4 regions of the Paenibacillus sp. RU5M genome follow, and region 1 is predicted to be linked to each of the others. Evidence: riboswitches for the same ligand, from Rfam matches in the RefSeq annotation. Region 1 holds a riboswitch; each other region holds the start of a gene.

Region 1 (2,203 bases):
TGAAAAAATGGGGATGGTATTCCAGCATTTCAATCTGTTCCCGCACAAAACGGTGCAGCAGAACATTACGATTGCTCCCATTAAAGTGAAAAAACAATCTGCACAGGAAGCGGAACAAATCTGCGCAGATTTGCTGAAGACGGTGGGCCTGTCTGACAAAAAAGACGCTTATCCAAATCAGCTGTCCGGTGGACAGAAACAACGGATCGCTATTGCAAGAGCGCTTGCGATGCAGCCGCATGTCATGCTGTTTGACGAGCCTACTTCAGCACTGGACCCTGAAATGGTCGGTGAAGTACTGGATGTCATGAAGCGGCTTGCAGAGGGCGGCATGACTATGGTTATTGTAACGCATGAGATGGGCTTCGCACGCGAAGTAGGGGACCGCATCCTGTTCATGGATGGCGGGGTTATTGTAGAAGAAGGAACGCCTGCTGAAGTGTTTGGTGAGCCCAAGCATGCACGTACACGTGACTTCCTTGCTAAAGTGCTCTAATCCATCCGAGTAATCATTAGGATTAATTGCATGTAAATGTAAAGTATATACTGTGGATGAGAATTCTTATTCCCTCATACATCCCTGTCGGCGACCTGCCGGCAGGGATTGTTTTGTTGCGTGTAAATACGCACGGATTTACATAAAAAGTAACGTTTCTGTCATCAACGATATAAGCTCAAATAGACATTTTTTTGAAAAAGTCGCTTGAATTCAGCAAAAATATTGAAGTGAATTAGCCAGATGGTAACATTTACTACGACTCTTGGTTACAAAGTTGTGATATATTTGTTCCTGCCGAAACTTCCGGAGTTGGGAGTGTGGGGGATGTAACGATGCAGAGTGTGCTTGGGGAAGAATCATTTGCACACGGCTTGGGGTGAATTAGGGCTACATAAATTATTAATGTAATTGAACCTATAGGGTGGTTTCCTCCATCCGAATCCGACAACTAACTTCGCAGGCATAATGAGGGAGGAAGACCATGATTAACAAGAAACGTATAGCCAAAACAGCAACAGCTTTGCTGACAGCAGCAATGCTCATTCAGGCCGTTCCGGCTCATGCTGATTCAGTTCATGTGGCCAAAGAGGGGGATACCTTCTACACCTTATCCAAACAATATGGAGTTGGACTTAACGCTCTTATTAAAGCTAACAATGACATTTCAGCTTACAACATTTATGGTGGTTTGAAAATTACGATCCCTGGTAAAACAACGAACACAGCTTCTGCTGCAGCAGCTAAAACGGAGGCCAAAACGGTAACTGCCGCAAGCCTTGACGTTAATGCAGATAGTAAAGTTGTACAAGCCTGGGGTAAAACGTTTGATTACAGCAAAGCTGTCGACGTCAAAGCAACAGCATACTCCGCAGACGCTTCCGAAAATGGAGGATGGGGTGCCGTGGATTACTTCGGTAATCCGCTTGAATTGGGTACCATTGCAGTAGACCCAAGTATCATTCCATTGGGTACAAAGGTACTGGTGACAGGTCATACACATCCAGGACTGCCAAAACAGGCATTTGTAGCAACGGCTCGTGATGTGGGTAGTGCCATTAAAGGTCACAAGATCGATATCTTTATTCCTGGCAGCAAGCAATCCGTGAGCACATTTGGTATTCAGGATGTTGAACTTTACATTTTGAAATAAAATCAAAGCGTAGCTGCACATCATCATATGTGACTCCAACTAAATCTAAATTAAACAATAAAGGGTGTTCTCCAATCACGATAATGTGAATGAAGGACACCCTTTTGAATATCCGACTGCCGTATTCTAAATCTATTTACCCTTTGGCAGTTCCAGCATTTCGTCCAAAGTCACCAGCTCGTACCCGCGGTTTCGCAATTCCTCGATAACTTCAGGCAACGCCTCGATGGTACCACTCAGCTTCGATCCGACACCGCCTCCTGCATGTTGCAGAACAATGGAACCTGGTTTAACGGCCGACAGGATGTTTTGTTTGACTTCCTCTTTGGAGAGGCCCTTCCAGTCCAGGGAATCGACGTTCCAATTCACAATGCTGTAATGTTGTTTGGCCGCCCATTGCAGCTGTTGCTCATTAATGTCGCCATAAGGTGGACGAATCATTTTGGGAGTGTAGCCCGCCAGATTCCGAATAATATCCCCGGTATGTAAGATTTGTTTGCGAAATGCATTCATAGACAGCTTACTGAACTCCGGGTGATTGTAGCTGTGATTGC
Region 2 (2,203 bases), on a different contig from region 1:
ACGTGTGATGTCCGCCAAAGTGCTTGATTTTTGGTTTGAGAAGAACGACAGCAAAGAGCACGCGCAGCGGTAACTTTCAGTCGGGACATACTTTCGAATGACATGACAGTCCAATACAGTCACGTGAGACCTAAATGACTTTTCATTTAGGTCTCTTTTTGTAAATAATTTTTTTGGGAAAGTAGGCGTCGGAAATATGATCAGTGATGCACAATTGGATGCACTGCGTTTATCGGGTGAAAAAGTAAGGGTAGTACGGGACGAGATTCAGTCCAATGATGTGACAGGTATTGTAGTGGCTTGGGACGGGGAGCAGGTACTCATTCGCCGTCAGAATCGTCGTGTGGTCAAGCTTGATCGGAATTACCGATATCAATTGTTCAGCGAACCACGCGAGAGCCTGCTCGAAGAATAGGACATGCCTATTTAGGTTCATTTACCATGGATGTTTTGGCATAATTACACCTCTCCGGAGAGAAGATAGGTACAGTGAGAGCTTGTAACATATCAGCCGAGAGGATGTGCGGTAACCATGACACTGATGAATGATAAGGTTCATGCCTATAAAGATCAGATTGGTGAATTAAGCGATGTGCTGCCAGCTGTGGTGAAGTCTTATCATGAGTTCACTGGAGAATGCTTTCAGGCAGGGGCGATTGATGCCAAGACCAAACAGCTGATTGCGCTGGGTATTGGACTGTTTGCGAACAATGAGGTATGTACGTTTTACCATGTGGAAGAGGCACGTGCCAAAGGAGCGACCGATCAGGAGATTATGGAGACGGTTGCTGTGGCTGGAGCGGTAGGCGGAGGCCATGCGCTGTCTCAGGGTGCAATGAGAGTACAGAAGGCTTTACATTAAGTATAGAAGTCTACAGCACACCGGATTTGTAAACAAAAGCCCCAAACAAAGAGGAGGTCCCGGATTCACCCGGAGCCTCCTCTTTGCACTATATCAAATCAAACTTATATTTTGCCCAGCATTTTGTTATACATAAATTGTCCTGTTACCCGGCGTGCTGTTACGTAACGATCATTGAAGTAAGGATTGGATAATTGTGTGATGCTGACACCCTTGCTGCTTGAAGCATGAGCGAACTGTCCGCCCCCGATATATACACCTGTATGTGAAATGCCATTGCCCATCGTATTAAAGAATACCATGTCACCAGTACGCAGATTAGCTTTGGATACCGGAGTTCCGGCCTTAGCTTGTTGCTGGGAAGTGCGTGGTAATTCAATGCTATATTTGTTGAAAATATATCTCATAAATCCAGAGCAATCAAATCCGGCCATTGTTGTGCCGCCCCATTTGTAAGGTATGCCTGTCATGTTGTTAACGACGGTGTTGATACTGCTTGCCTCTGTGCTTGCTGCACCGGATGTAAATAGAACTGCTGCTCCAAAAATGGAGATGATAAGCTTTTTCAAAATTTTTGTTCTCCCTTCGATGCCTACGGAGTTAGCTAAGGGTTCGGTAGAAGGTTCCCTATATTTCCTATGTATAAGAATAATTCACCCAAAATGGTTCCCCCGTTTTCAAACATGAAACTCGGCAAATGAATAATTAAGTTTTTGTAACCTTTTGAAACTATATTGCATAAATGCGAAAATGTCAAACCGATTTTGAACACTTCTTATCATCTCAATGTTAACGGAATTATCGCTATTTATGTAGAAATAACTCGAATATTGGGTTTTAATAGATGACAAAAAAGTAACTACTGTTTCAAATGGAGAAAAATTGGATAATTTATTGGCTTTCTCACATTTCGATTAGACGATACCTAAAGGTTAAGACAAAGAATTTGTTACATATTGTTGCAATTATTGACAAAATTCATTGTTTTGCATAGAATTCTTTTTATCTAATCCACTTATTGGATGAAAAGAAATAGTTTGAGTTTAAAAACAAATATAAGGAGGGGAGACGCTCAAGGAAAACAGTTTGCAGAAAATGAATTGGGGAGTGTTCTAAACGATGTTGAAGGCACAAGCAAGGTTTGCATCTTTGGTAATGGCATGTACAATGGTTTTCTCTGTTGTCGGAATGGTATTTCAGCCTGCTGCTAAGGTATCTGCTGCAGACGCATCTGGAACGACAGCAAGTATCTCAGATATTTTGAAGAATCAACGTCCTGACGGGGGATGGAAGAAGGATTACAAAGAAACAAGTGGTGAGTGGGCCAAATCTACGATTGAT
Region 3 (2,203 bases), on a different contig from region 1:
CCATTTCAAAGTAAAACGATTTTAGTTCGCTTCCGGCTTCACCGGACCAATCACATATACCGTCTTGCCTTTCTTCCGTCCGAAGTTCAGGGCATGCTTCACACTATCATAATACACATCAATTTTGTTGCCTTTAATGGCACCACCTGTGTCTTCCGCACGACGGAAGCCAAGGCCCTCGATATACACCCACCAGCCAATCGGAATGATTTTGGGATCAACCGCAATGGTACGTCCCTCAGTTACCCGAGTACCTGATGCTGTTTTTGTGCCGATACCGGGCTCTTCAGAAGAGTATGCCGTCATGGATACATTTTTCAACACTTTTGAATATTTAAAAGAACTGCCTGAGACGGTAATTACTTTGCTGCCCGAGGCAGCGGTTTTCTTCGAGTTCGTGGTTGTTGCTGTTTTTGTCGTGGAAGTCTGCGCCGATACCGTCTGAATCACTGGCTCTTTCACAACAGGTTTGGCTTTGGTACCAATGGCAATCACTTTATCGACGCGATTCGTTGCGACCGATTTACCCACCATTTTTTTGGAGACCAATTCTCCATCCTGAAACACTTTTTCAATATGCTGTACAAGTGTGCCTTCTTTACCGCTCACAACGACACGATTGTCGCCTTTGTACAAGCTAGGGTCAGCCGTTTTGATCACTTTATAAGCAATCGGATGTTCCACTTCCACCGTACGCTTTGTTACCCGCACTACACGGATTTTCATATCCGCTTCAATAGTGGTTCCAAGCGCCGGATATACTTTGTCTTCACTTGCAATCTGAATACCTGATTTTTTAATCGCATCTTTTACCGATGAATCGGTTGTATACAGAGTCTTGGTGTCCCCGTCTGCCGTAATATTAACTGGAACGGCCCGCTCAATAACGATGCGGTCTCCATCTGTGATAGCCCCATTCAAGGGCATGGATACCTGATCGTGAGGGCTGACTGTGATTGACTGCTCCTCCAGCATTTCCTGAAGCATTCCTGTACGAGTCTCTACCGCTTGAGCTTTGCCATCAATAACCAGTGAAATTTGTTTCCCGGCCTGACCGTAAACGACTAACAAGATCATGATTGTAAGCGCAATTGAGAAAATCGCGATCAATGCCATTTGACGCAAGTTCTCATGCTTCCACCGCAACGCGAAAGACTTACTGGATGATCGTGACTCATGGGTCTCTTCTGGTTGGAATGTGCCCACTTCTCCGTCCTCCTTCATAGCCTCGCCGTCTAAAGTAATGCATGATGTCTTTGACGCGACTATACCAAATTTTCTACAGAACACAGATCGGACCAACATAATCCGGTTCTGCACCATGAATCAATCTTCGCAACATGATGTCATCCTCCTGAATACTTACCGTATGATGACAGTATTTCTTTTATTCAAAAACAAAAAAGCCAAAGAAAGAGTTTAAGAGGAACTCTTTCGTGGCTTCCGAATGATTCTGAATATCGGAAATTCATGCACGAGGTTGCCTCTCTTTTTCCGCTTGCGAGGTTAGCTGTCGGGTTCGGGCGAAAGAGAGCCGCCCTATCTCCGGTCATCCGCTCATGGCGGACGCCCTTGAATTCACCCCGAGACCCAAAGAAGAAATCAAATACGGCTTCGCAGATTCATACGCTGCTTTTGGGTCAGCGCATGTTGCGCATCGGCTGCAATCACCGATGTTTAAGCCCTATTGGTTCCCCCGCTCTCCGTTAACGGAGACTCAGCGAGACTGATTCATGAAAGTAATGTTGTTTCATCGGAAAGTGTCCCTTTGTTCATCCCCCGAACATCTGTCCAATTTTCCGCACAACAATTCACTGAAAAGATGATATCCTGTTTCTATGCATGTTGTAAAGCGTTGTTCAAGTACGTTTTTCTAAATATTTGGTTAAAATATTGTAATATTCTTGATTTATTTGGATCAAAAAGCAAATTAACTCCGCCTAACTCACTTTTTCACCCGTTTTGCTCGATCTTTTAACGAATCCCAAATCGTTCCATGGCATTTTTGGTCGTTATTGCTGCAATTTCCTCTACCGAAATGCCTTTAATTTCCGCAGCTGCTTCTGCAACCAGACGTACATGCGCTGTCTCATTTCGTTTTCCACGATAAGGGTGCGGTGTCAAATAAGGAGCGTCCGTTTCGATGAAAAATCGGTCCATAGGAACCTTCTCAAGTACCTCTTTGGGTTGCTTTGCATTTTTG
Region 4 (2,203 bases), on a different contig from region 1:
GCTTTCATCTGCTCCCAGGGCAGCCAGCTATAAATATTATAAGGCGGGTCATACTGCCAATCGCAGATTAGTTCCGCGTGTTCTTCTTGCATGGGCACAACGTGAAACGTCACAGGGGCTTCATCCATACAACTGCACGCTCCTCTCATTGTGAACAAGCTATAATGATTTTGATTTGTCCATATACATATACATATGTCATTCCATATCTAAGCTTGTTTTCACTCTACAAAAGAGGCGTTCATTTGGCAAGTCCTCGTTTTTGAAAAAAAGTGAAACAAAAGTTCCGGTAATTTCGTTTATATTATAGTGGGATGGGTAAAAACATTATAAGAGCACGGGCGAAGCAATGAAAAATAGCTTTAAAAAAAGTTAAAATTAGGTTTGATAGCTATCCCGAATATGTTAAGGAAACGAAGCACAAAAAAACCGCCGGATAACATTCCTGCGGAGAATGTACCAGACGGTTCTATTATGCTTCGTTACAGTAAAGTTATTGTTACAGCATGACGTTGCTCGGCTTGTCCCTATTCAATGGCCAATGTCTCATATGCGTCCGTGCTCATAATACGTTTAGCGCCAACATAGCGGTTGGCCCAATAGCTTTCGCTTAATTCGCTAATTGTAACTCCTTTGGAAGAAGAGGAGTGTGCAAACTTCCCATTCCCTACAAAGATCCCTACGTGCGAGACACCTTTGCCCGTTGTATTGAAGAATACCAGATCACCTGGTCTCATTTCCATCCGGGATACCGAATCACCCATGTCGAATTGTGAACTCGATTGGCGAGCCAGATCAATGCCCAGCTTGTCGAATACATAACTTGTGAATCCAGAGCAGTCAAAGCCGTTAAGCGTTGTTCCTCCGCTTTTGTATGTAGTCCCCATTGCTGAATCAATAACTTGGTCCATTTTCGAATCTGCGAATGCGCTGCCTGCTCCAAGCGATAATGCGAATGTGAGGCTGAGTACAGCTGCGGTTAATTTCTTCTTAAACAAGAGATATACCCCTTCCAATGCCTGCGAGGTTAGCTTAAGGATTCGGTTGAAGGTCCCCTATGATCCCTCTGTTGCAAGATCAATTCACCCATAACTGGTTCCCCCGCTTCCCAGGTGCTAGGAATTTGGCTATGCTAGTTATGCACCTGCGAAATCAAGAAATGACGATTAAATTTTAAGTAGTTACAAATATGAAGGTAAAGATTACAAAGTTGTTACTAAAAACTCACTGCGATTATTGTAACAGAGGTATATCACTTTGGCAACGTTTAACAACAAAATTAACAAAAAAAACCTCGACCTTTGACGGGGAAAGGTCGAGGTTTGCTTGTTTAACGGCATTTGAAGAATACAACTTTACATAGAGATGGTAACCGTTTAATTTAATCTTTGACCGAGTTGGACTGCCATAGGCGGAAATGGGCACATATTTTCCACAGGCTCAGCAAGCACCGGGCAAGTGGATACGTTTGTTGTAGTATAAGACCAGTTAAGCCGGTTAGTAACCATGAAGCTGAAGTAAAGGCACCAAAGACCAGCAGATGAAGGCCGCCCAGCAGGACAGCAATGCCGATTAGAGTGATGACTTGGCGTAGTGCAATCCATATAGCTTGAAACGTACCACGTGCTCCGCCTTCCCCATCGGGAGCTGAGATACCAAACTGCATGTACAGTAGGACATGATGGATAACCCACCCGTATACAATCCAACCAGCAACATAGGGAATACCAGGCAAGAGCAGATGGAGGGAATGAAAACCTTCCATAAAGATGGAATAGAGCTTTGGCGCGAGCCAATAAGCGGGTAGCAGCAGTAATATAGTCCGAATGGTGTGGAGCAACAGCATCGGTTTCCATAAATTTTTGATACCGCGAATGAATGGAATGCGCTCTTCCGAATGGTTATAATGCTGGAGCGAGTAGAGCAGCCCTGCCTGAATGAGTGGGCTAATCAGAATCCGTATCAGCAGCATAGTCCCTAAAATCCATAAATAGCGGTGAACCTCCGGATTCGTTGTCAGACCGAGTTGGCTCTCCATTTTAAATAAAATCGTACTGAGTTCCCCTGTATCAGGGTCAGGATAACGCAGGAGCAGCGGAACCACAGCTGACTGCACCATCCGATAAAGAAAGTATCCCCATACTAATTGATAGAGAAATAAGAGTGCCGCAATGAACATATGCTGACGGACGAGAAACCAGCC

Evidence for each region. A riboswitch is a leader RNA that binds a small molecule or an ion and turns the genes downstream of it on or off. The one in region 1 is predicted to bind cyclic di-AMP.
Region 2: another riboswitch for cyclic di-AMP. It lies ahead of CRO25_RS10090 (C40 family peptidase); the one in region 1 lies ahead of CRO25_RS03465 (3D domain-containing protein).
Region 3: another riboswitch for cyclic di-AMP. It lies ahead of CRO25_RS31100 (3D domain-containing protein); the one in region 1 lies ahead of CRO25_RS03465 (3D domain-containing protein).
Region 4: another riboswitch for cyclic di-AMP. It lies ahead of CRO25_RS32525 (C40 family peptidase); the one in region 1 lies ahead of CRO25_RS03465 (3D domain-containing protein).

Annotation. Positions count from the first base shown of each region.
Region 1 covers NZ_OBQM01000001.1:727,911-730,113, forward strand. The annotation lists gene CRO25_RS03460 (amino acid ABC transporter ATP-binding protein) at 1-496, shown strand, start outside; cyclic di-AMP (ydaO/yuaA leader) riboswitch at 782-978, shown strand; gene CRO25_RS03465 (3D domain-containing protein) at 981-1,649, shown strand; gene CRO25_RS03470 (polysaccharide deacetylase family protein) at 1,782-2,203, opposite strand, start outside.
Region 2 covers NZ_OBQM01000002.1:946,143-948,345, reverse strand. The annotation lists gene CRO25_RS10105 (hypothetical protein) at 1-73, shown strand, start outside; gene CRO25_RS10100 (hypothetical protein) at 197-415, shown strand; gene CRO25_RS10095 (carboxymuconolactone decarboxylase family protein) at 533-862, shown strand; gene CRO25_RS10090 (C40 family peptidase) at 967-1,431, opposite strand; cyclic di-AMP (ydaO/yuaA leader) riboswitch at 1,437-1,568, opposite strand; gene pelA (pectate lyase) at 1,982-2,203, shown strand, end outside.
Region 3 covers NZ_OBQM01000020.1:51,584-53,786, forward strand. The annotation lists gene CRO25_RS31100 (3D domain-containing protein) at 22-1,206, opposite strand; cyclic di-AMP (ydaO/yuaA leader) riboswitch at 1,480-1,733, opposite strand; gene CRO25_RS31105 (TatD family hydrolase) at 1,975-2,203, opposite strand, start outside.
Region 4 covers NZ_OBQM01000025.1:18,574-20,776, forward strand. The annotation lists gene CRO25_RS32520 (GNAT family N-acetyltransferase) at 1-128, opposite strand, end outside; gene CRO25_RS32525 (C40 family peptidase) at 528-998, opposite strand; cyclic di-AMP (ydaO/yuaA leader) riboswitch at 1,002-1,139, opposite strand; gene CRO25_RS32530 (hypothetical protein) at 1,382-2,203, opposite strand, start outside.